One region of the Agromyces sp. NPDC056523 genome, then DNA from elsewhere that is predicted to be linked to it. Evidence: predicted binding sites of a transcription regulator. Region 1 holds the regulator's gene; each other region holds the start of a gene.
The links. The regulator HrcA, encoded in region 1, represses chaperone genes, less so after heat shock. The targets are predictions, from matches to a motif close to TTNGCACTCGNNNNNNNCGAGTGCNAA.
Positions count from the first base shown of each region.

Region 2: groL (chaperonin GroEL) is a predicted target of HrcA. The motif match lies at 6,352-6,378, and genes of this name have one in related genera.
Region 3: groES (co-chaperone GroES) is a predicted target of HrcA. The motif match lies at 4,600-4,626, and genes of this name have one in related genera.

Region 1 is NZ_JBHTTM010000002.1:135,345-144,906, reverse strand. Features, by position in the region: gene ACFQ58_RS07650 (PhoH family protein) at 1-17, opposite strand, end outside; gene ACFQ58_RS07645 (histidine triad nucleotide-binding protein) at 94-450, opposite strand; gene ACFQ58_RS07640 (16S rRNA (uracil(1498)-N(3))-methyltransferase) at 475-1,209, opposite strand; gene dnaJ (molecular chaperone DnaJ) at 1,235-2,335, opposite strand; gene hrcA (heat-inducible transcriptional repressor HrcA) at 2,397-3,416, opposite strand; gene ACFQ58_RS07625 (DUF4870 domain-containing protein) at 3,623-4,045, shown strand; gene ACFQ58_RS07620 (DUF4870 domain-containing protein) at 4,165-4,653, shown strand; gene hemW (radical SAM family heme chaperone HemW) at 4,646-5,875, opposite strand; gene ACFQ58_RS07610 (DUF1990 family protein) at 5,878-6,525, opposite strand; gene lepA (translation elongation factor 4) at 6,566-8,422, opposite strand; gene ACFQ58_RS07600 (sensor histidine kinase) at 8,502-9,562, shown strand, end outside.
Region 2 is NZ_JBHTTM010000001.1:1,359,544-1,369,105, forward strand. Features, by position in the region: gene ACFQ58_RS06655 (DUF4032 domain-containing protein) at 1-1,230, opposite strand, end outside; gene ACFQ58_RS06660 (ABC transporter ATP-binding protein) at 1,308-2,408, opposite strand; gene ACFQ58_RS06665 (DsbA family protein) at 2,683-3,612, shown strand; tRNA gene ACFQ58_RS06670 (tRNA-Thr) at 3,697-3,772, shown strand; gene ACFQ58_RS06675 (nitroreductase) at 3,794-4,345, opposite strand; gene msrB (peptide-methionine (R)-S-oxide reductase MsrB) at 4,347-4,748, opposite strand; gene ACFQ58_RS06685 (DUF3263 domain-containing protein) at 4,900-5,256, shown strand; gene ACFQ58_RS06690 (LytR C-terminal domain-containing protein) at 5,282-5,827, shown strand; gene ACFQ58_RS06695 (cold-shock protein) at 6,036-6,239, shown strand; gene groL (chaperonin GroEL) at 6,421-8,043, shown strand; gene uraD (2-oxo-4-hydroxy-4-carboxy-5-ureidoimidazoline decarboxylase) at 8,163-8,678, shown strand; gene uraH (hydroxyisourate hydrolase) at 8,675-9,013, shown strand; gene pucL (factor-independent urate hydroxylase) at 9,037-9,562, shown strand, end outside.
Region 3 is NZ_JBHTTM010000001.1:1,216,312-1,225,873, reverse strand. Features, by position in the region: gene ACFQ58_RS06080 (ABC transporter ATP-binding protein) at 1-302, shown strand, start outside; gene ACFQ58_RS06075 (ABC transporter ATP-binding protein) at 289-1,077, shown strand; gene ACFQ58_RS06070 (ABC transporter substrate-binding protein) at 1,544-2,836, opposite strand; gene rarD (EamA family transporter RarD) at 3,100-4,053, opposite strand; gene groES (co-chaperone GroES) at 4,228-4,524, opposite strand; gene ACFQ58_RS06055 (SAM-dependent methyltransferase) at 4,654-5,841, shown strand; gene ACFQ58_RS06050 (hypothetical protein) at 5,843-6,400, opposite strand; gene ACFQ58_RS06045 (DUF4190 domain-containing protein) at 6,411-7,214, opposite strand; gene ACFQ58_RS06040 (DUF4190 domain-containing protein) at 7,243-7,623, opposite strand; gene tsaD (tRNA (adenosine(37)-N6)-threonylcarbamoyltransferase complex transferase subunit TsaD) at 7,816-8,865, opposite strand; gene rimI (ribosomal protein S18-alanine N-acetyltransferase) at 8,862-9,377, opposite strand; gene tsaB (tRNA (adenosine(37)-N6)-threonylcarbamoyltransferase complex dimerization subunit type 1 TsaB) at 9,383-9,562, opposite strand, start outside.

The sequences.
Region 1 (9,562 bases):
CCGAGGAGCCGCACCATGGCGATACCGTCGATGTGCAGCCGCTCCTCGTCGGCGCGGCGCTCGGGTGCGGGCAGCGGCGTCTCGCCCAGGTCGTCAGCCGGCAAGCGATCCCTCCTTGAGGCCTCCGCCGAGGAGGTGCGCGTGCACGTGGAACACGGTCTGCCCCACGGCCGGGCCGGTGTTGAAGATGAGCCGGAACTCGCCGTCGGTCAGCTCGTCGGCGATCCGCTTGGCGGCCGCGACGAGCTCGGCGAGCAGCTCGGGGTCGGCCGCGGCGAGTTCGACCACGTCACGGTGCCGGCCCTCGCGGGGCGTCACGATGACGTGGACGGGCGCCTGCGGCGCGATGTCGTGGAACGCGATCACGCGGTCGGTTTCGAGGACCATGCTGGCCGGGATCTCGCCCGCGGCGATGCGCTCGAAGACCGTGGGCTCACCCGTTCCGCTCATGCCCCCATCGTAGCGAGCGATCGCTCACCACCGCCCGAGCGCGACCGAGAGCACGGCGATCGCGGCGGGCCCGGCGGTCGAGGTGCGCAGAACGCCCGTCCCGAGCCGGACGGGTTCGCCGCCGGCCTCGCGCAGCCGCTCGATCTCGGCGGGATCCATGCCGCCCTCGGGTCCGACGACGAGTGCGAGGTCGCGGCCGTCGGGGCGGATGGCGGACAACGGCGTCGTGGCGCCGGGCACGAGGAGCAGCATCCGCTCGCCGGCCAGGCGCTCTGGAAGCTCACGCGTCGACGCGACGGGCTCGACCGACGGGATGCGCGCACGGATGGACTGCTTGACCGCCTCGCGCACGATGGTCGCCCAGCGCGCGCGACCCTTCTCGGCCTTCGGCCCGTCCCAGCGCGACACCGAGCGGCCGGCCGACCACGGAACGATGCGGTCGACCCCGAGCTCGGTCGCGGCCTGCACGGCCAGCTCGTCGCGGTCGCCCTTCGCGAGCGCCTGGACGAGCGTGATCCGCGGCGCGGGCTCGGGCTCGTCGCGGACCTCGTCGACGGTCAGCTCGAGCCGCCTCCCCTCGGCCGTCGCGACCACGCCGGTCACCACCCGGCCGTGGCCGTCACCCACCGAGACCCGTTCGCCCGCGCGCACCCGTGCGACCGTGACGGCGTGGCGCGCCTCGTCGCCGCCGAGCGTCACCTCATCGCCGCGCCCGACCGCCGAGAGGTCGAGCGTCTCGTCGAGGTAGAGGCTGCTCATCGCGCCATCCGCCCGATCGTCGCCGTCAGCCGAGGAACCGGTCGCGCAGCCGCGCGAACAGCCCCTGCTGGAAGTGCCCCAGCTCCGGCGGCTGCGCCTTGCGCGCCTTGGCGAGCTGCTCGACGAGCTCGCGCTCCCTGTGGCTGAGCTTGGTGGGCGTGACGACGTGCACCGCGACCTTGAGGTCGCCACGCCCGCCGCCCCGCAGGTGGGTGATGCCGCGATCCTTGACGGTGAGGATCTCGCCGCTCTGCACGCCGGCCTTGAGCTCGAGGTCGACGTCGCCGTCGAGCGCCTCGACCTTCGCGGTCGTGCCGAGCACCGCATCGGTCATCTGCACCTCGAGCGTGCAGAGCAGGTCGTCGCCGTTGCGGCTGAAGACGTCGTGGTTGCGCACCTTGACCTCGAGGTAGAGGTCGCCGTTCGGGCCCCCGGCGGGCCCGGCCTCGCCCGAGCCCGGCATCTGCAGGCGCACCCCGGTGTCGACGCCGGCGGGCACGTCGACGGGCACCGTGCGACGCGCACGCACGCGCCCCTGGCCCTGGCACGTCACGCAGGGCGTGGCGATGATCGTGCCGTAGCCGCGGCAGGATCCGCACGGGCTCGAGGTCATCACGTTGCCGAGCAGCGAACGGACCGAGCGCTGGATGTGCCCGGAGCCGCCGCAGATGTCGCACGTGACCGGCGCCGTGCCCGGCTGGCAGCACGAGCCGTGGCACGTCTCGCACGTGACCGCGGTGTCGACCTCGAGGTCGCGATGCGTGCCGAAGATGACCTCGTCGAGGCTCACCTCGAGCCGGATGAGCGCATCCTGGCCGCGTTCACGGCGCGACCGCGGCCCACGGCTGGCTTGTCCGGCCCCGAAGAACGTCTCGAAGATGTCGCCGAACCCGCCGAACCCGGCACCCGAGAATCCGCCCTGGCCGCCGCCGAGGTCGTACTGCTGGCGCTGCTTGGGGTCGGAGAGCACGTCGTACGCGTGCGTGACCTGCTTGAACCGCTCGGACGCCTCGGCGCCGGGATTGACGTCGGGGTGGAGTTCGCGCGCGAGACGGCGGTACGCCTTCTTGATCTCGTCGGGGGTGGCGTCGCGGGAGACGCCGAGGACCTCGTAGTGGTCGGCCACTGCAGGCGGGTTCCTTTCGAATTGCCGGTGGCGGATGCCGCGACGGGCGGCTCCGCGCGGTTCAGCTCTCGCCGAGCGTCCGGGAGAGGTAGCGAGCGACGGCGCGCACGGCGGCCATGCCCTGCGAGTAGTCCATGCGGGTGGGTCCGACGATGCCGAGCCGCGACACGTCGCGACCCGGGATCTCGAAGGAGCTCGACACGACGGACGCGTCGCCGAGGCCGTAGGCGGCGTTCTCGCGGCCGATCCGGACGGTGATGCCGTCTTCGGAGTGCATCTCGCCGAAGAGCTTCAGGATGACGACCTGTTCCTCGATCGCCTCGATGACGCCGAGGATGTTGCCCGAGAAGTCCTGCTCGGTCCGCACGAGGTTCGCCGCGCCGGCCACGACGAGTCGATCGCTCCGCGTGAACGCCGCCTGGTCGGCGAGCGTCGCCGCGAGCGTGCGGAGCACCTCGGCGTGCGCCCGATCGGCGCTCGCGGTCTCGGCCGACAGCGCGGTCGCGGCATCCGTCATCGTCAGCCCGGCCGCCACCTCGTTCAGGCGGTTGCGCAGGCGGCCGAGCGTCTCGTCGTCGGCCGGGTGGTCGAGTTCGGCCAGCCGCTGCTCGACCTGGCCGGTGTCGGAGATCAGGATGCACAGCACGCGCGTCGGGGCGAGCGAGACGAGCTCGACGTGGCGCACCCGGGCGCGCTGGAAGCTCGGGTACTGCACGACCGCGAGCTGCCGAGTCAGTTGCGACGCCAGCCGGACGGTGCGCGCGAGCAACTCGTCGAGGTCGTTCGACTCCCCGAGGAAGGTCTCGATCGCCTGCCGCTGCGCGCTCGTGAGCGGGCGGATGTCGGCCAGCTGGTCGACGAACACGCGGTATCCCTTGTCGGTCGGGATGCGGCCCGACGAGGTGTGCGGCGCGGCGATCAGCTCTTCCTCTTCGAGCACGGCCATGTCGTTGCGGATGGTCGCGGCCGAGACGCCGAAGTGGTGCCGTTCGACGATCGTCTTCGACCCGACGGGCTCGCGCGAGGCGACGTAGTCCTGCACGATCGCGCGGAGCACGGCGAGACTGCGTTCGGAGACCATGGCCCTCGCTTCCCTCGACCGTCGCACGGGGCGCGCCGAGGCTTAGCACTCGGCTCACGTGACTGCTAATCATATCGCGACATTCGACGATGGCACCGTTGCCGCCCGGATCTGCGCGGCAGTAGCGTGTGCAACGTCCTCGCAGCACCGCGCCGGCATCCCCCACTCGTGGCCGGTGCGCGCTTCCCGATCCGAAAGGCAGTCACATGACCGACCCCAACGTCCCCCCGCACGACCCGAACGTCGCCTCGCAGCCGGCCGCCGAGCCCGGCGCCCCGCTCTCGCAGGAGCAGGACGTGCAGTGGGGATCCTTCGCCCACCTCGGCGGCATCCTCGGCATCCTGCCCTCACTGATCATCTGGCTCGTGTTCAAGGACCGCGGCCGCTTCACCGCGACCGAGTCGAAGGAGGCGCTGAACTTCCAGATCACCGCGCTGATCGGCTGGGTGGCGCTGTTCATCGTCTCGTCGATCCTCACGGCCGTGACGTTCGGCCTGTTCGGCGTGGTCGCGAGCCTGCTGTACCTCGCGCTGTGGGCGGCCGTGATCGTCTTCTCGGTCCTGGGCTTCCTCAAGGCCAAGGAGGGACAGCACTACCGCTATCCCTTCGCCATCCGCCTCATCAAGTAGTCCGCCTCCTCGCGGCTCGCGACGCGCCGGTCGGGTATGCCTCGACCGGCGCGTCGCACTGTGCCAGCATGATGACAACGACCCGCGATCCGGGCGCGACCTTCCAAGGAGCCAGCATCATGTCCGACGCACCACCTCCCACGCCCCCCACCCCGCCGCCCGGGGGAACCACGCCTCCGCCGCCCGGCGGCACCACGCCTCCGCCGCCGCCCGGCGGTCCGACCCCGCCTCCGCCGCCCGCGGGCGACCCCGGATACCAGCAGGGCTACCAGCAGAACGTGGCGATGAGCCCGCAGGACCAGCGTCTGTGGGCGACGTTGATCCACGTCGGCGGCATCTTCTTCTCGTTCGTCCCGGCGCTCGTCGGCTACCTGGTCCTGAAGGACCGGGGCAACTTCGTCCGCGAGCACTCGGCGACCGCGCTGAACTTCCAGATCACGATGCTCATCGCCAACATCGTCGCCGGCATCCTGTGGGTGCTGATCATCGGCATCTTCCTGTCGATCGCCATCTGGGTCGTGACGATCGTGTTCAGCATCATCGCGGCCGTGAAGGCCAACCAGGGTCAGCCCTACACCTACCCGCTGACGATCAAGTTCGTCAGCTAGCCGTCAACAGCCGTCGCACGACGGCGTCAGCGAGCAACCGCCCTCGTCGCGTCAGCGTCAGCCGACCGGCGAGGGCGGTTGCCGCATCCACGAGGCCGTCGGCAATGAGGCCGGCGACCGCGTGCCGGCCCCCGGCACCGAGCGTGGCCACTTCGATGCCCTCCCGGATGCGCGTCGCCAGCAGCACCCGCTCGGTCTCGCGAGCGGCGCCGTCGAGCGTCTCCCGGCCGACCGCCGGAGAGATCCCGGCGGCGAGGCGGTCCGCGTACGCCGCGGGGTGCTTGGCGTTCCACCACCGCACGCCGCCGACGTGGCTGTGCGCGCCCGGGCCGACGCCCCACCAGTCGTCGCCGCGCCAGTAGCCGAGGTTGTGGCCCGAGCGGTGCGAGGCATCCGTCGCCCAGTTCGACACCTCGTACCATCCGTAGCCCGCGGCGGCGAGCAGGTCGTCGGCCAGCTCGTACATGTCGGCCGAGAGGTCGTCGTCGGGGGTCGCGAGCTCGCCACGGCGGATCTGCCGTGCGAGCTTGGTGCCGTCCTCGACGATGAGCGCATAGGCGCTGACGTGATCGGGCCGCTCGGCGATGACCGCATCGACGCTCCGACGCCAGTCGTCGAGCGACTCCCCCGGCGTGCCGTAGATGAGGTCGAGGCTGACGTCGAGCCCTGCGTCGCGGGCCCAGCGCACCACCAGGGGCACGCGCGCCGGATCGTGCGTGCGATCGAGCGTGGCGAGCACGTGCGGCACGGCGGACTGCATGCCGAACGAGACGCGCGTGAACCCGCCGTCGGCAAGGCGCCTGAGGTCGTCGGCGTCGACCGAGTCGGGGTTGGCCTCGGTGGTCACCTCGGCGCCGGCGGCGATGCCGAACTCGTGGCGGATCGCGTCGAGCGTCCGCACGAGGTCGGCGGCCGGCAGCAGCGTCGGCGTCCCGCCGCCGAAGAACACCGTGTCGGCGGGGCGGTCGGGAGCGCCGGATGCCTCGAGCACGCCGCGCGCGAAGCGGAGCTCGGCGATCGCCTGGTCGGCGTACTGCGCCTGCGACGTGCCGCGCACCTCGCCGGCGGTGTAGGTGTTGAAGTCGCAGTAGCCGCAGCGGACGCGGCAGAACGGCACGTGCACGTAGACGCCGAACGCGCGCCCGGCGGCGGCGGTCGCCGCGACGGCGGGCAGGAGCCCGTCGGCGGGCGCCGGGTCGGCGAGGGGAAGCGCTCCCGCCATCGTCAGGCGTACGCGGGATGCAGCGCCCGCAGCTCGCGCGTGGTCAGCTCGCGACGACGGCGGCGGGTCCGCGGTGAGAACATCCGCCGGATGCCGCCGCGCGGCTCGAGCACCGACCTGATGGTCAGCCACACGGTGTCGTCGTCACGATGTTCGAGGATGAACGACTCCTCGCCGCTCTCGGGCGCGTCACCGGTCGTGCCGTACGCGAAGCCCACGCGCTCTGGCTCGTCGACGACGTAGACGACGAGCACCGGGATGCCGCGCGCGCGGCGTCGCCCGCGCGGCTTGAGCGTCGCCGTCATGCCCGCGCCGACGTAGGGGGTGCCGTCGGGGCCGTACCGCTGCTCGACCCGAGCGGCCGGCTGGTCGGCCAGCGGCGCCCCGTCGGGGCCGTAGGTGATGCCGGTGTACTGCGCCCCCGTTCCCGGCGCCGCGTCGACGATCTCGAAGCCGGCGCCCTTCTGGACGCCCCAGGTCATGAGCTCCTCGGCGGCGCGGTCGAACCGATCCCTGCCGGACCCGAGCTTCACGGAGTCCTCAGCGGGCCGGAATCCGGCGGGCGGGTAGCGCAGCAGGTCGGGGTCGAGTGTGGCGCCGATCGCGCCGTACGTGACGGACTGGTCGGTGAAGGTGCTCCGGCGAGTCATCCGTCGATTCTACGGAACGGCCCTGACCGAGTCGGACCGCCTACTTCTTGGCGTCCTTCTTCTCGGTCTCGCCCGAGAGCGCGGCGATGAACGCCTCCTGGGGCACCTCGACCCGGCCGACCATCTTCATGCGCTTCTTGCCCTCCTTCTGCTTCTCGAGGAGCTTGCGCTTGCGGGTGATGTCGCCGCCGTAGCACTTGGCGAGCACGTCCTTGCGCATCGCGCGGATCGACTCGCGGGCGATGATGCGCGCGCCGATCGCGGCCTGGATCGGCACCTCGAACTGCTGGCGCGGGATGAGCTCGCGCAGGCGCCCGGTCATGAGCACGCCGTAGGCGTACGCCTTGTCGCGGTGCACGATGGCGCTGAACGCGTCGACCTGCTCGCCCTGGAGCAGGATGTCGACCTTCACGAGGTCGGCGGCCTGCTCGCCCGAGGGCTCGTAGTCGAGGCTGGCGTACCCGGCCGTCTTGGACTTCAGCTGGTCGAAGAAGTCGAACACGATCTCGCCGAGCGGCATGTTGTAGCGGATCTCGACGCGGTCCTCGCCGAGGTACTCCATGCCGAGGAGGCTGCCGCGACGCGACTGGCAGAGCTCCATGATGGTGCCGACGTAGTCCTTCGGCGCGAGGATGGCCGCCCTGACCATGGGCTCACGGACCTCGGCGATCTTGCCACCCGTCGGGAACTCGCTCGGGTTCGTCACGGTGACGGTCTTCTTGTCCTCCGTCGTCACCTCGTAGACCACCGACGGCGCCGTGTTGATGATGTCGAGCCCGAACTCGCGTCGCAGGCGCTCGGTCACGATCTCGAGGTGCAGGAGCCCGAGGAACCCGGCGCGGAAGCCGAAGCCGAGGGCGACCGACGTCTCGGGCTCGTAGACGAGCGCGGCATCCGACAGCTTGAGCTTGTCGAGCGCCTCGCGGAGCTCGGGGTAATCGCTGCCGTCGATCGGGTAGAGCCCCGAGAAGACCATGGGCAGCGGCTCGGTGTAGCCGGCGAGCGCCTCGGCGGCGGGCTTGACCGCCGTCGTCACGGTGTCGCCGACCTTCGACTGGCGCACGTCCTTCACGCCGGTGATGAGGTAGCCGACCTCGCCGACGCCGAGGCCCTTCGTGGGCGTGGGCTCGGGCGCGCTCACGCCGATCTCGAGGATCTCGTGGGTCGCCTTCGTCGACATCATCTGGATGCGCTCGCGCGGGTTGAGCTTGCCGTCGACCATCCGCACGTAGGTGACGACGCCGCGGTAGCTGTCGTACACGGAGTCGAAGATCATCGCGCGGGCCGGGGCATCCGCATTGCCGACGGGCGCCGGGATGCGGTCGACGACGCGGTCGAGCAGGTCTTCGACGCCCATGCCGGTCTTGCCCGAGACGCGCAGCACGTCGTCGGGCGAGCCGCCGATGAGGTCGGCGAGCTCCTTCGCGTACTTCTCCGGTTCGGCCGCGGGCAGGTCGATCTTGTTGAGCACGGGGATGATCTCGAGGTCGTTCTCGAGCGCGAGGTAGAGGTTCGCGAGCGTCTGCGCCTCGATGCCCTGCGCCGCGTCGACGAGCAGGATCGCGCCCTCGCACGCCGCGAGCGAGCGCGAGACCTCGTAGCTGAAGTCGACGTGCCCAGGAGTGTCGATCATGTTCAGCGCGTACGACGTGTCGGCGAGCTGCCACGGCATGCGCACGGCCTGGCTCTTGATGGTGATGCCGCGCTCGCGCTCGATGTCCATGCGATCGAGGTACTGCGCCCGCATGTCGCGGTCGGCCACGACGCCCGTGATCTGGAGCATGCGGTCGGCGAGGGTCGACTTGCCGTGGTCGATGTGCGCGATGATGCAGAAGTTGCGGATCAGCGCGGGGTCGGTGGCGGCGGGCACCGGCGGGTTGGCGGCTCTCGGAGACATCCCGACGATTCTCCCATGCGCCCGATCACACTTTCGACGGATGCCGCGGAAGGGGCCGGTCACTAGGCTGAATCGCACCATGACCGTGCTCGATGCCCCCCTCGTCGGACGGGTGCAGCCATCGGCGCTGCGGCCCGTCTTCACCTCGCTGCGCGTCGGCCTCCACGTCCTCGTCGTCGGCCTCACGGTCTTCGTGGCCGCGCGGGCGGTCGTCGTCGGCAGTGAGGACCTGGTCGCCATCGCGATCCTGTCGATCGCGTTCCTCGGCACGTACGCGGTCGGCATCGTCACCGCGCACCAGGTGATCACGCCGTGGATGCGCGCCGGCTGGCTCGTGATGCTGCTCGGCCTCTGGCTCGGGCTCAGTGCGCTGACACCCGATGCCGCGTTCCTCGCGTTCCCGCTGTTCTTCATCGAGCTGCACGTCCTCCCGGCGCGCTGGAGCGTGCCGCTCGTCGCGGTGACGTTCGTCCTGAGCGTCTGGGGCTCGACGTCCCACCTCGGCTTCGAGGTCGGCAGCGTGCTCGGCCCCCTGATCTCCGCGGGCGTCGCGGTCATCATCGGCCTCGGGTACCGCGCCATGGCCGTGGAGTCGCGCGAGCGCCAGGCGCTCATCCTCGACCTGCTCGCCACGCGCGAGGAGCTCGCTGCCGCGAGCCGCGAAGCCGGCACGCTCGCCGAGCGCGAGCGCATCGCGCGCGAGATCCACGACACCGTCGCCCAGGGGCTCTCGTCGATCCAGATGCTGCTGCACGCGGCCGAGCGCGACGTCGCCGACGAGGCGACGCGCGACAAGCTGCGGCTTGCTCGCGAGACGGCCGCCGACAACCTCCAGGAGACGCGTCGGTTCATCCGGGAGCTCACGCCGCCGGCGCTCGACGAGCGCACGCTGCCCGCCGCCCTCCGCCGGCTCGCCGACGCCACGAACGAGCAGTCGGCGCAGGCGGGCTCCCGCACCCGCGTGTCGTTCTCGATGAGCGGCGAGCCCGTCGCACTCCCGATGTCGATCGAGGCGACGCTGCTGCGGATCGCGCAGGGCTCGCTCTCGAACGTCGTCAAGCACGCCGATGCGGCGCGTGCCGAGCTGACGTTGAGCTACCTCGGCGACGAGGTCGCGCTCGACGTCGTCGACGACGGCGT
Region 2 (9,562 bases), on a different contig from region 1:
GATCGCCTCGGTCGGCGGACCGATCACGGTGGCCTCGTCGCGGCGGTGGCGGAGCACGTCGTTGACGTAGGCGGTCAGTGCTTCGGCGAGCGGGATGTCACGGCCCTCCTGCTGCGCCATGTACCAGCGGTGCTCGAGCAGCTCGTGGAAGATCTCGGCCGGCTCGAGCTTGCCCCGCAGCTCCGACGGGACCGCGCGCACGACGGGTTCGAACACGCGCATGAGCCACTCGTGCGCGACCATCTCCTCGTCCTGTGCCTGCTTGTTGTACGCGGCGCGATACGAGTCGAGGTCGTTGAGGAGTCGTCGTGCCTGGTTCTCGCCCGTGTCCAGGCCGGTGAGGCGCAGGAGGCGCCGCTGGTGGTGCCCGGCGTCGACGACCTTCGGCTGGATCCGGAGCGTCGTGCCGGTCTCGTCGGTGCGGATCGCGAGTTCCTCGATGTCGAAGCCGAGGTCGTTCAGGCGGTTCACGCGCTCGTTGATGCGCCAGCGCTCGGCCACACCGAACGACTCGCTGCCCGTGAGCTCCTTCCAGAGGTTGCGGTATGCATCCACGATCCCGTCGGAGATCCGCACGGGGTCGAGCTCGTCGGCCACGCGACCGCCGGCCTCGAGGTCGAGCAGCTCGCCGGCGATGTTGACGCGGGCGATCTCGAGGTCGTTCTCGCGCTGCCCGTTCGAGAGGCCGCCCTCGTAGAGCTTGCCGGTCTCGGCGTCGACGAGGTAGGCGGCGAAGGCGCCGGCATCGCGACGGAACAGCGTGTTCGACAGCGACACGTCGCCCCAGAAGAACCCGATGATGTGCAGGCGGACCAGCAGCACGGCCAGCGCGTCGACGAGGCGGGTCGCGGTGTCGGGTCGCAGCGTCTGGGAGAACAGCGCCCGGTAGGGCAGCGAGAAGCGGAGGTGCCGGGTGACGAGCACGGGAGCGAGTGCCGAGCCGTCGGCATCGGTGCGGTTGGTGATCACGGCGACGGGTTCGACGCAGGGGATCTCGAGGCGCTGGAGCGTGCGGAGCATCTCGTACTCGCCCCGCGCCATCTCGGCCGTAGTCTCCTTGACGGCGACGACGTGTCCGCTGAGGTGCGCGAACCGCACGAGGTGGCGGGAGATGCCCTTCGGCAGCGCCGCGATGTGCTCGCTCGGCCACGCCTCGAGGGGCACGTCCCACGGGAGGTCGAGCAGGGCCGGATCGGTCATCGCCGACGTGATGGAGAGTGTGCCGCTCATCAGGCCCAGCGTACCCGGCAACGACGATGCCGGCCGGGCCGAAGCCCGACCGGCATCGCGATCGAATGGATCGTGCGTCAGCTGACGACCGGCGCCTCGAGGAGGCGCGCACCCGACTCGGCGTCGAACACGTGCACGTGCTTCGGCGTCGGGAGGAGGTACACGGTGTCGCCCGCGAACGGGTGCACGCGGCCGTCGACGCGCGCGACGATGTCGGTGCGCTTGCCCTCGATGGTCGAGTGACCGTAGAGGTAGCCGTCGGCGCCGAGCTCCTCGACGAGGTCGACGACGACCTCGAGGCCCTCGCCCTGCGTGCTCGAGACCTGGATGTCCTCGGGCCGGACGCCGATCGTGACGACGCCGCTCGACGCGGACGTGAGCGCGTCGCGCTCGACCGGCACGGTCGCGCTGCCGAACTTGATGCCGCCGTCGACGACGTCGGCGTGGAACAGGTTCATCGCCGGCGAGCCGATGAAGCCCGCGACGAAGACGTTGTTCGGCCGCTCGTAGAGCTCGCGCGGCGTACCGACCTGCTGGAGGACGCCGTCCTTGAGCACGGCGATGCGGTCGCCCATCGTGAGCGCCTCGGTCTGGTCGTGCGTGACGTAGACCGTGGTGACGCCGAGGCGGCGCTGCAGCGACGCGATCTGGGTGCGCGTCTGGACGCGGAGCTTGGCGTCGAGGTTCGACAGCGGCTCGTCCATGAGGAACACCTGCGGCTGGCGCACGATCGCGCGGCCCATGGCGACGCGCTGGCGCTGGCCGCCCGAGAGCGCCTTCGGCTTGCGGTTGAGGTACGGCTCGAGGTCGAGCAGCTTCGCGGCCTCGAGCACGCGAGCAGCGCGCTCGTCCTTGCCGACGCCGGCGATCTTGAGCGCGAAGCCCATGTTCTCGGCGACGGTCATGTGCGGGTACAGTGCGTAGTTCTGGAACACCATCGCGATGTCGCGGTCCTTCGGCGGCACATCGGTGACGTTGCGGTCGCCGATGAAGATGTTGCCCTCGTTGACCTCTTCGAGGCCCGCCAGCATGCGGAGCGAGGTGGACTTGCCGCAGCCGGAGGGGCCGACCAGGACGAGGAACTCCCCGTCTGCGATCTCGAGGTCGAGCTTGTCGACCGCGGGACGGGTGCCACCGGGATAGAGGCGGGTGGCCTTGTCGAACGTGACTGACGCCATGGTTCTGATCTCCTTCACCGGCAGGTACGTGCCGGACGATCCGTAGTGAATGGAAACGCCGACATCGGTGTCGACGCTCCCTCAGTATGTCATGCGTCCATGCGCCCCGAGGAATCGTGACGCCCGCCCCGGATCTCGCCCGGCGCGGGCGCCGGGCAGGCATCCAGCGGTCGTCGGGGCGCCGTTTGGGCGTTTCCCAGCGATCGCTCCTACACTCGATCGGTGCGCGTGCCCGCGTGCGCGCGCCCCCACAGCGACCCGGAGTTGACCATCGATGAGCACTGGCGGACCGATCCAGCCACGCCCCACCCGCAACGAGCGTCGCGACGCGGCCCGTGAGAAGGCCCGCCTCCTGCGCGAGGAGCAGAAGAAGCGCGATCGGCGCAACCGGCTGCTCATCCAGGGCGGCGTCGTGGTGGCGATCCTCGCGGTCGCGGGCCTGGTGATCGGCCTCGTGCTGCAGAGCACCCAGCCCGCCGGTCCCGGCCCGGCGAACATGGCCAGCGACGGCATCCTCCTCGTCGGCGGCGAGAACGGCATCGAGGCCGTGGCGACCCCGGCCATCGCCGACGGCGGCGAGCCGACTCCGACCCAGCCCGACGAGAGCGGCACCGTGGCGAACATCGTCACCTACATCGACTACCTGTGCCCCTATTGCGGCCAGTTCGAGACGACGAACAACGAGACCATGCGCACCATGGTCGAGTCGGGGGCCGCGACCCTCGAGGTGCACCCGATCGCGATCCTGACGAACAAGTCGGCGGGCACGCAGTACTCGCTCCGCGCGGCGAATGCGGCGGCCTGCGTCGCCGAGTACTCGCCCGAGGCGTTCTTCGACTTCAACGGGCTCATGTTCGAGAACCAGCCCGAGGAGCTCTCGGCCGGGCTCTCCAACGACGAGATCAAGGACATCGCCGCCGAGGCCGGCGCGTCGTCGTCGGTCGACTCGTGCATCGACGACATGCGCTTCAAGGGCTGGGTGCAGGCCGCCACGGATCGCGCGCTGACGGGCCCGATCCCGAACTCCGAGCTCGATGCCGTGACCGGCACCCCGACGGTGCTCGTGAACGGCAAGCAGTACGTCGGCTCGCTCGAGGACACCGCGGAGTTCCAGGCGTTCGTCCTGCAGGCCGCAGGCGAGAGCTACTCGGAGTCCAACGGCACTCCGACGCCGACGCCGACGCCGACTCCGGCGGCGGGCTGAGCGCTCCGCCGACCCGATGGCCCGGCTCCGTCCGGGCCATCGTCGTCCCCGCCGGCCGGTCGGTAGGATGTGTGGGAATCACCTGCCGGCTTGGCGCAATTGGTAGCGCACCGCTCTTGTAAAGCGGTGGTTACGGGTTCGAGTCCCGTAGCCGGCTCCACGACGGGCGCGCACGCGCCGGTCAGCCGATCGTGCTGAGCCGCCCCTCCGCGATCGGGGCACGGCGGCGCTCGGGCCGTCCGGTCAAGGGCTTGCCCCCGACGTAGAGCCAGCCCATGAGCCGTTCCTCGTCGGCGAGGCCGTGCATGCGGGCGACCGCCGGATGTCTCGTGTACGGGCCGGTGCGCCACATCGCGCCCCACCCGGCCTCGTCGAGCAGCATCGTCAGGATGTGCCCGACGCCGGCCGCGCACGCCTCCTGCTCCCACTCCGCGACCTTCGGGTGCGGGCGCACGATCGCGACGAGCGCGAGGAGGAGCGGTGCGCGCTGCGGCTTGTGCGCGAGCTTCGCCGCGGCGTCGCCGTCGACGCCGGCCGCCTCGACGAGCGCGTCGCCGAGCCGGTTCCGGGCGTCGCCGCGCAGGGCGATCACCCGCCACGGCACGAGTGCGCCGTGGTCGGACACGCGCCCCGCCGCCTCGAGGAGCTCGCGGAGCTCCTCGTCGGAGGGCGCGGCATCGGTCACCTTCGGCCACGACCGCCGGGCGAGCGCAGCCACGCGAACGGAGGTCACCTCAGGACTCGGGCGTGAAGTCGAGGGCGATGGAGTTCATGCAGTAGCGGTCGCCGGTCGGCGTGCCGAACCCGTCGGGGAACACGTGACCGAGGTGCGAGCCGCACTTCGCGCAGCGCACCTCGGTGCGCACCATGCCGAGGGAGGTGTCCTCGATGAGCTGGACGGCCTCGGGCCGGACGGACTCGTAGAAGCTCGGCCAGCCGCATCCGGAGTCGAACTTCGTGCCGCTCTTGAACAGCTCGGCGCCGCAGGCGGCGCAGGCGTACACGCCGGCCCGCTCCTCGTCGAGGAGCTCGCCCGTCCACGGTCGCTCGGTCGCCGCCTCGCGGAGTACCGCATACTGGTCGGCGCCGAGTTGCTCGCGCCACTCGTCGTCGGACTTGCTCACCTGGTATGCCATTGCGACCTGCTCCTCGTGCATGTGGGACTTCCATCGTCGCGCATGCGCGACCCGGGTGGTGCAACGCCCTCCCCGACGGGGGTGTTCCCGGCGCGCTTCGACGCGTGGCGTGCGGCGGGTTCCCGGCGTCCGATCCTTAGGATGGCGTCACATGCCAGGAGCGGACGGAGGCGGGATGGACGCGGCACGCCGACCGGACGATGCCGACCACGGCGCCGGAAGCGTGCCCGAACGGGCCGCGGCGACCGGTGGGCTCGACGCCCGCCAACGCGACATCCTCGCCTTCGAGGGACGATCGTGGCGCGATCCGGCACGCAAGGCCGACGCGATCCGCGACGAGCTCGGCATGTCGGCGGCCCGGTACTATCGGCTGCTCGGGGCGCTCGTCGACTCTCCGGACGCGCTGCGGCACGACCCCATGCTCGTCAAGCGGCTGCAACGGCAGCGCGAGGCGCGCGCGGACGCCCGCGCACGTCGTACGATTCCCCACGGCCATCCGCTCGCCTGAACAGGCCCCGACCCCGACTGGACCCATGGTGCAGAAGTTCCCCCGCGACCGATTCGACTCGATCCCGCACGGCATCGAGCGAGTCGGCGCGCACCGCGCGCCCGCGCGGCGCGGGGCGCGGTGGATCGCGTTCGGCTGGGCGGCGCTCGCGACCGTCGTCCTCGCGGGTGCCGGCATCGCGGCGGTGGCGGTCTTCAACGACCGCCTCAACTTCGACGACGTGCCGGCTCCGTCGGCGTCGCCCACGCCGGTCGCCACGGTGCCGCCCACCATCGCCCCCGACATCCCGGTGACGGTGCTGAACGGCACCACCACGTCGGGCCTCGCCGCGCGCGCGAGCGAGACGCTCACCGCCGGGGGAGTGACCGTCGGGGTCGCCTCGAACGCCGACGCATCCGACCTCCAGGAGACCGTGGTCTACTACGCGAGCCCCGACCTCGAGGGCGCCGCTCGGGGCGTGGCCCAGCTCCTGCCCGGGGCAGACGTGCGGCTCAACGAGGACTTCGCCGCCGAGGGGCTGCAGATCGTCGTCGTCCTCGGAGCCGACTACGCAGAGCAGGCCGCCGGCTGATCGGTGACCGAATCGTTGCCATTCTGCGACCATTCGTGACGCCGAGGCCCTTGTGCCCGGCGCGTGCGCTGTGACTATCTGGAGTCGGTCGCTCGAACCCGTGTGAAGCACCCGGCGCCCCACCAGGCGCCACGTCAGCACGTCGGACGGCCCGGTACAGGCGGAAGGCACGTGCTGACTCGGATACACGGCTACATGGGAGCAACGCATGGCGAACGGAACCGTCAAGTGGTTCAACGCTGAAAAGGGATACGGGTTCATCACCGTCGACGGCGGAGGACAGGACGTGTTCGTCCACTACTCCGCGATCGACATGTCGGGGTACAAGGTGCTCGAGGAGGGCCAGCAGGTGACCTTCGAGGTCGGCTCGGGCTCCAAGGGCCCGCAGGCCGAGGCCGTCCGCCCCGCCTGATCCTCGACTCCGGATGCGCCGCCGTGGAAACGGCGGCGCTTCCGTATGTCCACGTGCGTCCCGCAGGGGTCCGACGCGCTTGCACTCGCCGCGGGAGAGTGCCAGAATCGACTTAGCACTCACCTGATTTGAGTGCTAACCCCTTGGAATCTTGAACGTCCGGAAGGGACGAGAGACACACATGGCAAAGATCATTGCTTTCGATGAGGAGGCCCGTCGCGGCCTCGAGCGTGGCCTGAACACGCTCGCCGACGCGGTCAAGGTGACCCTCGGCCCGCGCGGCCGCAACGTCGTGCTCGAGAAGAAGTGGGGCGCCCCCACCATCACGAACGACGGCGTGTCGATCGCCAAGGAGATCGAGCTCGACGACCCGTACGAGAAGATCGGCGCCGAGCTGGTCAAGGAGGTCGCGAAGAAGACCGACGACGTCGCGGGTGACGGCACCACCACCTCCGTCGTGCTCGCGCAGGCGCTCGTCCGCGAGGGCCTCCGCAACGTCGCCGCCGGCGCCGACCCCATCAGCCTCAAGAAGGGCATCGAGAAGGCCGTCGCGGCCGTCTCGGAGGAGCTCCTGCTCGCTGCCAAGGAGGTCGAGACCAAGGAGGAGATCGCCGCGACCGCCTCGATCTCCGCGGCCGACCCCCAGATCGGCGAGATCATCGCCGAGGCGATCGACAAGGTCGGCAAGGAGGGCGTCGTCACCGTCGAGGAGTCGAACACCTTCGGCACCGAGCTCGAGCTGACCGAGGGCATGCGCTTCGACAAGGGCTACCTGTCGGCGTACTTCGTCACCGACCCGGAGCGCCAGGAGGCGGTGTTCGAGGACCCGTACATCCTCATCGCCAACCAGAAGATCTCCAACATCAAGGACCTGCTCCCGATCGTCGACAAGGTGATCCAGTCGGGCAAGCAGCTCCTCATCATCGCCGAGGACGTCGACGGCGAGGCCCTGGCCACGCTCGTCGTGAACAAGATCCGCGGCATCTTCAAGTCGGTCGCCGTCAAGGCGCCGGGCTTCGGCGACCGCCGCAAGGCCCAGCTCCAGGACATCGCGATCCTCACCGGCGGCCAGGTCATCTCCGAGGAGGTCGGCCTCAAGCTCGAGAACGCCACCCTCGACCTGCTCGGCCAGGCTCGCAAGGTCGTCATCACCAAGGACGAGACCACCATCGTCGAGGGCGCGGGCGACCCCGACCAGATCGCGGGCCGCGTCGCCCAGATCCGCTCGGAGATCGAGAACACCGACTCCGACTACGACCGCGAGAAGCTCCAGGAGCGCCTCGCCAAGCTCGCCGGCGGCGTGGCCGTCATCAAGGCGGGCGCAGCCACCGAGGTCGAGCTCAAGGAGCGCAAGCACCGCATCGAGGACGCCGTCCGCAACGCGAAGGCCGCTGTCGAGGAGGGCATCGTCGCCGGTGGTGGCGTCGCGCTCATCCAGGCCGGCAAGATCGCGTTCGAGAAGCTCGGCCTCTCGGGCGACGAGGCGACCGGTGCCAACATCGTCAAGGTCGCCATCGAGGCGCCGCTCAAGCAGATCGCCCTCAACGCCGGCCTCGAGCCGGGCGTCGTGGCCAACAAGGTCTCCGAGCTGCCCGCGGGCCACGGCCTCAACGCCGCGACCGGTGAGTACGGCGACCTGCTCGCGCAGGGCATCATCGACCCGGCGAAGGTGACGCGCTCGGCGCTGCAGAACGCCGCGTCGATCGCCGGCCTCTTCCTCACGACCGAGGCCGTCGTCGCCGACAAGCCCGAGAAGGCCGCTGCGCCCGCAGCTGCCGACATGGGCGGCGGCATGGACTTCTAGTCCGTCCGCGGTTCGCACACCGCACCACGCGAAGGGCGTCTCCTCCGGGAGGCGCCCTTCGTCGTGCCCCGGCCACTACAGTGGGAGCCACGCCAGCCGGGCGGCGGGAGGGGATGTCGATGTCCCAGGGCTCCGACGCGATCGCCGCGTTCGAGGACCAGCTGCGCGCGTGCCTGCACGTCGAGCGATGGGTCCGGGATGTCGCGCGCGGCGCGCCATACGACGGCGTCGACGAGCTGCTCGCCGCCGCCGACGCCGCCGCGACCCCGCTGTCCGCGGCCGAGATCGACGAGGCGCTCTCGGCTCATCCGCGGATCGGGGAACGCGCCGTCGGCGACGGCGCCGCCGAGCGTTTCTCGCGCTCCGAGCAGGCGGCCGCCGATGCCGACGATGCGACGCTCTCGGCCGCCATCGCGCAAGGCAATCGCGACTACGAGGCGCGCTTCGGCCGGATCTTCCTCATCCGCGCCGCGGGGCGCTCCCGCGCCGAGATCCTCGCCGAGCTCGATCGGCGGCTCAGCCTCGACGACGCGGCGGAACTCGCCGTCGTGGGGGAGCAGCTGCGCGAGATCGCACTCCTGCGGCTGCGGACGCTGCACGCCGACTCGGCCGCGCCGATCGGGGCGCCGTCGTGACCGCGCGCAGCCACGTCACGAGCCACGTGCTGGATGCCACGCTGGGGCGCCCGGCGGCCGGCATCCCGATCCGGCTGGACGCGTTCCGCGAGGGCACGTGGTCCTCGCTCGCGGATCGGATCACCGATGCCGACGGCCGGGTCTCCGATCTCGGGCCCGCGCGGCTGGACGCCGGCATCTACCGGGTCGTCTTCGATACCGCCGCCTACTTCGGCGAACGACCCGCCTTCTACCCCGAGGTCTCGGTCGCGTTCGAGGTGGGCGACACGTCGGAGCACTACCACATTCCACTGCTGCTCAGCCCGTTCGCGTACTCGACGTACCGCGGCAGCTGAGCATCGAGGGGCGAGGAGCGTCGATGGCGATCATCCTGGGCGACAACCGGTACGGCAAGGCCGAGAACCGCATCGTCCGCATCTTCCGCGACCAGCCACGGCACGAGATCCGCGACCTCAACGTCTCGACGGCACTACGAGGCGACTTCGCCGCGGCGCACCTCGTGGGCGATCAGGCGAACGTGCTGCCGACCGACACCCAGAAGCAGACGGCCTACGCCTTCGCGAAGCAGAAGAGCCTCGAGACGATCGAGGCGTACGGGCTGGAGCTCGCGCGCCACTTCGTCGAGGATGTGGCGCCCGTCACGGGCGCCCGCGTGGAGATCGAGGAGTACGCCTGGGAGCGCGTACTGGTCGACGGCGTCGAGGACGACCACACCTGGGTGCGACGAGGCCAGGAGGTCCGCATCGCCTCGATCACGATCGAGGGCAGCGGGGACGATCGTCGGACCTGGGTGACGGGCGGTCTCAAGGACCTCGTGATCCTGAAGTCCACGGGTTCGGAGTTCCACGGATTCCTCGTCGATCCGTACACGGTGCTCGAACCCA
Region 3 (9,562 bases), on a different contig from region 1:
AGCCGATGGCCGGCGTGAACCCGGCGCTGACGCAGTCGCTGCTCGACCACATCCTCGACCTGAAGTCGCAGGGCATGACGGTGCTGTTCGTCGAGCACGACATGCACATGGTGCGCCACATCGCCGACTGGGTCGTCGTGATGGCCGAGGGCAAGATCGTGGCGGAGGGCGACCCCCACACCGTCATGGAGGACCAGGCCGTGATCGACGCCTACCTCGGCGCTCACCACGACACGGATCTCGGCGCGACCGACACCGGCCACGTCGAAGCACTGAAGGAGCTCATCGATGACGAACAGTGAATCGGTCCCGGCCGCGGCGCCCGAGCCTGCGGGTGGCACCGCGGTCGCCCAGGACGACATGGTCGTCGAGGTGCGCGATGTCACCGCTGGGTACCTGCCCGGCGTCAACATCCTCAACGGGTGCTCGCTCACGGCCCGCCAGGGTGAGCTGATCGGCATCATCGGCCCCAACGGCGCCGGAAAGTCGACGCTGCTGAAGGCGATCTTCGGGCTCGTGCGCGTCCGCGAGGGCGGCATCTTCCTGCAGGGCGAGGAGATCACGAACCTCAAGGCGAACCGGCTCGTCGCGAAGGGCGTCGGCTTCGTGCCGCAGACGAACAACGTGTTCCCGTCGCTCACCATCCAGGAGAACCTCGAGATGGGCCTCTTCCAGAAGCCCAAGGGCCTGAAGGAGCGTCTCGAGTTCGTGACCGAGATCTTCCCGGAGCTCGGCAAGCGACTGGGCCAGCGCGCCGGCTCGCTCTCGGGTGGCGAGCGCCAGATGGTGGCCATGTCGCGTGCCCTCATGATGGGTCCGCATGTCCTGCTGCTCGACGAGCCGTCGGCCGGACTCTCCCCGGTCCGGCAGGACGAGGCATTCCTGCGGGTCAAGGAGATCAACCGTGCAGGCGTGACCACGATCATGGTCGAGCAGAACGCGCGTCGCTGCCTCCAGATCTGCGACCGCGGGTACGTGCTCGACCAAGGTCGCGACGCCTACGAGGGTGCCGGTCGCGACCTGCTCAACGACCCGAAGGTCATCGGCCTGTACCTGGGTACGCTCGGCCAGGAGTAGCGCCCGGCGCACGCGAGAAGGGGGTGGATGCTGCGGCATCCACCCCCTTCGTCATGCCCACCGGACGGAGCCGTTCGCGCCGCTCCACTCCGTAAGCATCCCTTCTCGCACCGGGTTGACGACCTCGTGCTCTCGCTGCGCGCGTGAGATCGCGCTTCCTGGCAGGTCGAATGGCGGGGATCGCTTGTCGACCGAGTCGTGACTTCCACGCGTGCGGTGACGCGGGTCCGTCATCTCGGAACCGGTTCGCTGCCACTCGCTGTGCGCTCCCATCCGCACCTCAGCGGTGACGGCGTCGACGGTCCTCCACTGCCGACGATGAGCCGGCGCACGGCGGCCCGATGCGACCGCCCTGACACGCTGCCAGGGCCCAGTCGATCCCATGATCCACGCAGTGCTGCCATGCCGGCGCGGGCACGAGAAAGGGCCCCGGCCGAAGCCGGGACCCTCTCTGCGTGCGCTCGAGTTACTGGAGGAACTCGAACTGGTTGTTCTCGGTCGCCTGGTAGACGCTGACCGTCGCTTCGGTCGGGTCACCGTTCTCGTCGAGCGTGATCGGACCCGACTGACCGTCGTAGTCGACCTGCTCGCCCTCGGCGAGGAGCGCCGCGGCGTCGGCGAAGTTCTCGGCCTTCTCGCCGCCACCCGAGCCACCGGACACCTGGCGCAGGTACTCGCCGATGTCGGTGCCCTCGGTGCTGTTCGCTGCGTATGCGGCCAGCGCGATCAGGACGAGCGCGTCGTACGACTCACCCGCGTAGCTGAAGTCGGTGAGGTCGGGGTCGACCTCGAGCAGACGCTCGCGGAAGTCGCCCTCGCCGACGTAGATGCCGGGCAGCGTGCCCTTCGCACCGGCGATCAGGCCGGGAGCGAAGTCGGCGCTGTAGTCGGCGACGTTGCCGTCGACGAAGTACAGCTGGTCGCCGGGGTAGCCCGAGCCGACCAGCGCCGGCACGACGACCTTGGCCTCATCGAACGTGATGACCGCGATCGCGTCGGGGTTCGCCGCGTTCAGCGACGACAGCTGCGAGTCGAAGCTCGAGTCGCCGGTGTTGAACAGCTCCTCGGCGACGACCTCGCCGCCTGCCGCCTCGAACGCCTGCTTGGTGTACTCGGCGAGGCCCGTGCCGTACGGGTCGTTGAGCACGAGCAGGCCGAGCGTCGACGCACCGTCCTCGGCGATCAGGTTGCCGAGCACCTCGCCCTGGAGCACGTCCGGCGGAGCCGTACGGAAGTACAGGCCGTTGTCCTCGTAGTCCGTGAAGTCGGGCGAGGTGTTCGCCGGGGAGAAGTGGACCACGCCGGCGGCGGTGATCTGGTCGATGACCGTGAACGACACACCCGAGGATGCGGCGCCGACGATGGCCGAGACGTCCTGCGAGAGGAGGTCGGTCACCGAGACCGTCGCGATGTCGGTCGTGGTGTCGCCGGAGTCGCGGTACACGACCTCGACCTGGATGCCGGCGTCGGCCTCGTTGATGTCCTGCGCGGCGAGCGCCACGCCGGCCTCCTCGGGCGGGCCGAGGAAGGCGAGGCTGCCGCTCTGCGGCAGGATGGTGCCGACCTTCAGGGTGAGGTCGCGCTCACCCGCCTCGACCGCCAGCGCGTCACCGGTGTCGGCCGGCTCCTCGGTTTCTTCCGGGGCGGTTCCGCCCGTGCTGCACGCGGTGAGGAGGAGGGCGGACACGCCGGCGATGGCGATGCCCGTCCAAGCCGCGCGAGCCGAGCGCGAGGCGGTGGCCTTCGCGAATACGCTCATGTTGCTCCTTGGGACTGAAGGATCGGTACACAATTCAGCGCCTTGCGACGCCAGTGGTTTGACAGTATTGCCCGGGTCAGGCCGAAACAAGCGATCCCGATCACAACCCGGTAACGCCGGGCCAATCGTTACCCCAGCGACACATCGATGCGCCATCACGCACGAAATCGGCGTCCACGCGCGAATTCGCGCACGCAATCCCCGTCCCGCCGGGGTGCCCGCAACCCCCAGATCGCGGGGTGGCGCCGTACCGGCGATCGACGTCAGAGCGCCGCGAGCGATGCCCGACGAGCTGCCCGCGCCCCCCGGACGAGGTCGAACGTCAGCACGACGAGCGCGATCCAGACCAGGCCGAAGCCGATCCATCGCTCGAGCGGCATGGGCTCGTGCAGGATCACGACGCCGACCAGGAACTGGATGAACGGCGCGAAGTACTGGATGAAGCCCATGTAGATGAGGGGCAGGCGTCGGGAGGCCGCAGCGAACAGCAGCAGGGGGATCGCCGTGATCGCTCCCGCCGCGAGCAGCAGCACGGTGTGCCACGCGCCCTCGGCGCCCATGGTGAGGCCGTTCGTGGCGCCCTCGACGACCAGCAGCACGGCCGCGAGCGGCGCCAGCCACGCGGTCTCCAGGGTCAGGCCCGAGACGGCGTCGACCCGCGGCCCCACGCGCTTCTTGATGAGGCCGTAGAAGCCGAAGCTGAACGCCAGCACGAGCGCGATCCAGGGCACCTGGCCGTATCCCACTGCGAGCACGACGACGGCGACGATCGAGATGCCCACCGCGGTCCACTGCACGGCGTTCAGGCGCTCCCTGAGCACGAGCACCCCGAGGAAGACCGTCACGATCGGGTTGATGAAGTAGCCGAGCGCCGCCTCGACGACCTGGCCGGAGAGTGCCGCGTAGACGTAGGTGAGCCAGTTGACGAAGATGAGCGCGCCGGCCGCGCCCATGATGAGCACCACGCGGCGGTCGCGCAGCACCCGGGCGAAGGACCGCCAGGTGCGCGTCACCGCGATGAGCAGGCCGCAGAACACCAGCGACAGCAGGATCCGCCACGCCACGATCTCGACCGGCGTGGTGGGCGCGAGCGCGATGAAGTAGATCGGGAGGAAGCCCCACAGCGCGTAGGCGGAGACCGCGTAGACGAGTCCGGCGCGGCTGAGGCCCGCCCGAGGAGTTCGCGATGGCGCGGTGGCCGGTGGTGCGGAGGTCACCGGATCAGCCTACGTGCGGTCGTCGACGCAGCGCGGCGGATCGGCTGCCGTCGACCGTCGAGATCCAGCCGCCGCGTTGCGCCGCGACATCCGATCGCCGTCGCATGCGGACCGGAGACACGACGCGGCCCGGATGCCGAGTGGCATCCGGGCCGCGGACGATGTCGGTGCCGACTAGCGGACGACGACCGCCAGCACGTCGCGAGCCGAGAGCACGAGGAACTCCTCGCCGCCGAACTTCACCTCGGTGCCGCCGTACTTGGAGTAGAGGACCTTGTCGCCGACCGAGACGTCGAGCGGGACGCGGTTGCCGTTGTCGTCGATGCGGCCCGGGCCCACGGCCACGACCTCGCCCTCCTGCGGCTTCTCCTTGGCGGTGTCGGGGATGACCAGGCCAGACGCGGTGGTCTGCTCGGCCTCGACCTGCTTGATGACGATGCGATCCTCGAGCGGCTTGATGGAAACCGACACGGTTGACCTCTTTCTTGACGAAGACTGGGGTTAGCAGCCTCTGAGTGAGAGTGCTAACCCGAGTCTAGGGTTGTTCTGGCACTCGTGCAACGTGAGTGCCAGCGTATGTCGCAGTGCTAGCGTGGCGGCGTGGAACGCGACGAGCTGGTGCAGCTGCTCTCTCCGCAGGGCCTCGACCTGCTCGACTCGCTCCCCGCCTGGACCAGCAGCGCCGACGTGGTTCGGACGGTCGCCGACCTTCGCAAGCAGGGTCACTCCCCCGGCCTCGTGGCCGCCGTGCTGAGCCAGTCGAAACTGCGGACGCGCGCGCGCGCGAAGTTCGGCGAGTTCGCCGATCGCATGCTGTTCACCGAGGCCGGCCTCGAGCAGGCCACCCGGCTCCGCGTCGCCGCGCTGCACGCCGGGCGGTACGCGCGCGCCGGGCTGCGCCACGTCGCCGATCTCGGCTGCGGCATCGGGGGCGACGCGCTCGCGTTCGCCGCGATCGACCTCGAGGTGACCGCGGCCGAGGCCGACGAGGTGACCGCGGCGATCGCGGCGTTCAACCTGACCCCGTTCCCGCGCGTGCGCGTGCTCCACGCTCGCGCCGAGGACGTCTCGCTCGCCGGCGTCGACGCCGCGTGGCTCGACCCCGCTCGCCGGACGACCGCCGGCGGCACCACGACGCGCCTCGCCGACGCCGCGGAGTACTCGCCGTCGCTCGACTTCGCGTTCGGTTTGGGCGAGCGGATGCCGGTGGGCGTCAAGCTCGGACCGGGCACCGATCGCGGGGTGGTCCCGGCCGGGACCGAGGCGCAGTGGGTCTCCGTCGACGGCGACGTCGTCGAGCTCGCGGTGTGGACGGGCGCGCTCGCACGCCACGGCGTCGGCCGCGCGGCGCTCGTCATCCGCGGCGATGCCGCGCACGAGCTGGTCGCCCCCGCCGACAGCGAGGACGCCCCGGTCGGGCCGCTGGGCGACTACCTCTACGAGCCCGACGGCGCGGTGATCCGCGCCCGGCTCATCGGCGACCTCGCCCGCGCCAACGGGGCGTGGATGCTGAGCGACGGCATCGCCTACTTCACGGGCGACCGCCAGGTCGCGAGCCCGTTCGCGCGGGGGTTCCGCGTGCTCGAGCGACTGCCCGCCGATGAGCGGCACCTCCGCCAGGCACTGCACGCCCGCGGGGTCGGCACGCTCGAGATCAAGAAGCGCGGCGTCGACGTCGACCCGGCGGCGCTCCGCACCCGACTCAAGCTCAAGGGCGACGACGCCGCGACGATCGTCCTCACGCGCGAGGAGGGCCGCCACGTCGCCCTGCTCGTCGAACGGGTGTGACCTACGTCGTCAGCGCGCCGAAGACGATCGCGTAGTAGCCGAGCCAGACGCACGAGAACACGAGGCCCGCGATGCCCGTGCCGATGCCGACGAAGGCGGGGATCCGGCCGTGCTCCTCGCGTCGCAGGCCGAGCACGCCGAACACGATCGCGGCGATCGACAGGGGGAACATCCAGCCGACGAGCAGGGACGCCGCGGCGCCGGCCACGCCGAGCACGGCCGCGACGTAGCTGGAGAGGCGCCGGTGCTCGTCGTCCTCGAGGTCGTCCACGCGGATCTCGGGCTCGGGGCGACCGACGGCGAGCAGCTGCCCTGTGGGCAGACCGTGCAGCTCGCCCGTGTCGTAGGGGCGGTCGATCTCCCGCGGCGGCGCGGCCGAAGGTCGCTCCGGCCCATCAGCGGGCGGAGCGGCTTCGGGCTCGAATGCGGTATGCGGTCCGATCGGCGTCGGCGCCGTGTGCGTCGGGACCGTGGACGGCGCGCTCGCCGTCGGCGCCTCGACCGGATCCCCGTCGGGTCGGGTCGGGCGCTCGGCGGGAGGCCTCCGTTCGTCGGTCACGGTCTGCGGGTCAGTAGATGTAGCCGCTGTAGCCGCCGCTCACGGCGGCGAGCACGCCCCAGAGGATGAACGACAGGAGGGCGAGCGCCAGCCCGATGAAGCCGAGCACGATCCCCGTGAGCCACATGCCCTTGGCGGCCGGTTCCTTGCGGCGGCCGATGAAGCCGAGCACGACCGCGGCGGCCGGCACGAACAGCCCGAGCACGCCCCCGACGAACGGCAGGAACAGGATCGGCGAGCCGACGATGCCGATGATGCCGGCGATCAGCGAGATGAGGCTGTAGACGGGCGTCGGCTTCGCCGACGGGGCCACGTAGCCGGCTGCCGCCGCGCCGGGTGCGGCGCCGTACGGCGGCACCCCGGCTCCGCCGTACGGCGGCGGCGTGGCCGCGTACGGGTCGGGCGACGTGCCGTACGCAGCGCCCTGACCGTAGGCTGCGGGCGCCGCGCCGGAGACGGGAGGCGTGGCGGCGGGCGGCGCGCCGTACGGCGACGGGACGCCCGCGCCGTAGGCCGGCGGCGCAGGCGGTGCCGGCGGCTCGGGGGCCGCGGGCGGCGGCGGAGCGCTCGGCGTTCCCGGCGCCGACGGCGGGGCGGGCGGTTCGGGCACCTCGAGCGGATGGAACGGCTCGGGCGCGGCGGGACCGGGCTCGGGGCTCGGCTCGGCGGGGATCGTGGGTTCGGTCGGCTCGGCCGGAACGGTCGGCTCGACCGGCTCCGCAGGCACGGGGGGCTCGACGGGTTCCGCGGGGACCGTCGGTTCGGACGGCGTGACCGGCTGGTCGGGCTCGTCGGGATTCCTGGGATCGCTCATGTCGAGCCCCTTCCGTGCTGCGGGTGGATCAGTTGGTGGGGATGTTGCCCGTGCTGATCGCGGTGCCGATGAGGGCGAACCATGCGATCGCGACGATGATGCCGACGACGAGGCCGACGTAGCCGATGATCAGGCCGGCGATCGCGAGGCCGCGGCCCTGCTCACCGGTCTTCTTGATCTGGCTGAGGGCGATGTGGCCGGTGATGATGGCGACGAGCGAGATGAAGAACGCCGACACGAGCGAGACGATCGCGAGGACGTTGGTCTTCTGGCCGCCACCCGGAGCTGCGGCGTACGAGGGCGGCGCCGCGTTGTACGACGGGGCGCTGGTGCCGTACGACGGCGCGGGCTGGGCGGGCGGAGCCGGCGGAACGTTCGGGACGTTCGGGTCGGCGTTGGGGTCGGTCATGTGAAGGTGCTCCCTCGGTGAGTGCATGGACTGGGCCATGCTGGCAGCGCCGCTGGGCGGTGTCAACGACCGGCGGCGCGCGTCGGCGCCCCCGCATTCGCGGGGTTCTCGCGTCACGATAGCGCTCGCCGCAGACGCCCGGCAGGGGCAGAAGTCCTCATGTCCTCCGGTGTCGGGCTGCGACGCGGGCGTTCAGGTCTGGATGTCGGTGACGGGCAGGGTCGAATCCGCGCCGAAGTCGAGCGTCGACGGCGCGTGCCCGGCCATGACGAGGCGGGCAGCGAGGGCGGCGATCATGGCGCCGTTGTCGGTGCAGAGCGACAGCGGCGGGATGCGCAGCGCGATGCCCGCGGCATCCGCTCGCTGCCCGGCCACCTCGCGCAGGCGCCGGTTGGCGACGACGCCCCCGCCGAGCAGCAGTCTCGGCACGCCGAGCTCGGTGCACGCCGCGATGGCCTTCGAGACGAGCACGTCGACCACGGCCTCGCGGAAGCTCGCCGCCACATCGGCCAGCGGCACGGGCTCGCCTGCCGCCTCGCGCTGCTCGACCCAGCGCGCGACCGCGGTCTTGAGCCCCGAGAACGAGAAGTCGTAGCGGTGCCGCTCGAGGTCCTTCGGCCGGGTCAGCCCGCGTGGGAACCGGATGGCGTCGGGGTCGCCGCCGATCGCGGCGCGGTCGATCTCGGGCCCGCCCGGGTAGGGCAGGCCGAGGAGTCGTGCGACCTTGTCGAACGCCTCGCCGGCCGCGTCGTCGATCGTCTCGCCGAGCAGTTCCACGTCGGAGTCGAGGTCGCGCACGAGCAGCAGCGACGTATGGCCGCCGGAGACGAGCAGCGCCACGCTCGGCGTCTCGAGCGGGCGGTCGCCGAGCAGGTCGGCGCCCACGTGCCCGACGAGGTGGTTGACGGCGTAGATCGGCTTCTCGAGCGAGAGCGCGAGGGCCTTCGCGGCGCCGACCCCGACCATGAGCGCGCCCGCGAGCCCGGGGCCGCTCGTCACCGCGACGGCGTCGAGGTCGGCCAGGTCGACGGATGCCTCGTCGAGCGCCGCTCGGATGGTCGGCCCGAGGGCCTCGAGGTGGGCGCGTGCCGCGACCTCGGGCACCACGCCGCCGTAGCGCGCATGCTCCTCCATCGACGAGGCGATGGCGTTCGCGAGCAGCTCGGTGCCGCGGACGATGCCGACGCCGGTCTCGTCGCACGAGGTCTCGATGCCGAGCACGAGGGGGGCGTCGCGGTTCACGTCTGGTCTCCTGCGGGTGCGGCGAGGCGGTCGCCGGAGGTCGCGGGCCGGGCGACGGCGGGCGGCACCTCGAGCCGCATGACGATCGCATCGACTCCGTCGGGCTGGTAGTAGCCGCGGCGCACGCCGATCTCCTCGAAGCCGAGCGACGCGTACAGGCCGCGTGCCACCGGGTTGTCGGCACGCACCTCGAGGAAGAGCTCGGCCGCGGCACGACGACGCGCTTCGTCGATGAGCGCCTGCATGAGCGCGCGGCCGAGGCCGCGGCCGCGCACGGCGTCGTCGACCGCGATGGTCTGGATGTCGCCCTGGCCCGACCCGCGCGGCGCGAGCAGCCCGGCGTACGCGACGACGACGTCGGGACTCGCGTCGTCGACGACCACGAGGTAGTAGGTGTGCTCGCCCTCGAGCTCGGCCCGCATGGCGTGCTCGGGCCACGCGTCGGTGGCGAAGGTCCCGCGCTCGATGACCATGATGGCGGCGAGGTCGTCGGGGCGGGCGCGGCGCAGCATGAGGCTCACGGCGTCACCCGCTTGCCGGCCGAGGGCGTCACGTCGGGTGCGCGCAGGTACAGCGGTTCGTCGCCGGCCAACGGCAGCCGGCCGGCCGACCAGCCGAGCTCGGCGAGCAGTCCGAGGGAACCGGCCGAGACGGTGTCGGCGTCGAAGCGGATGCCGCGGGGCGCCGGCACCGCGTC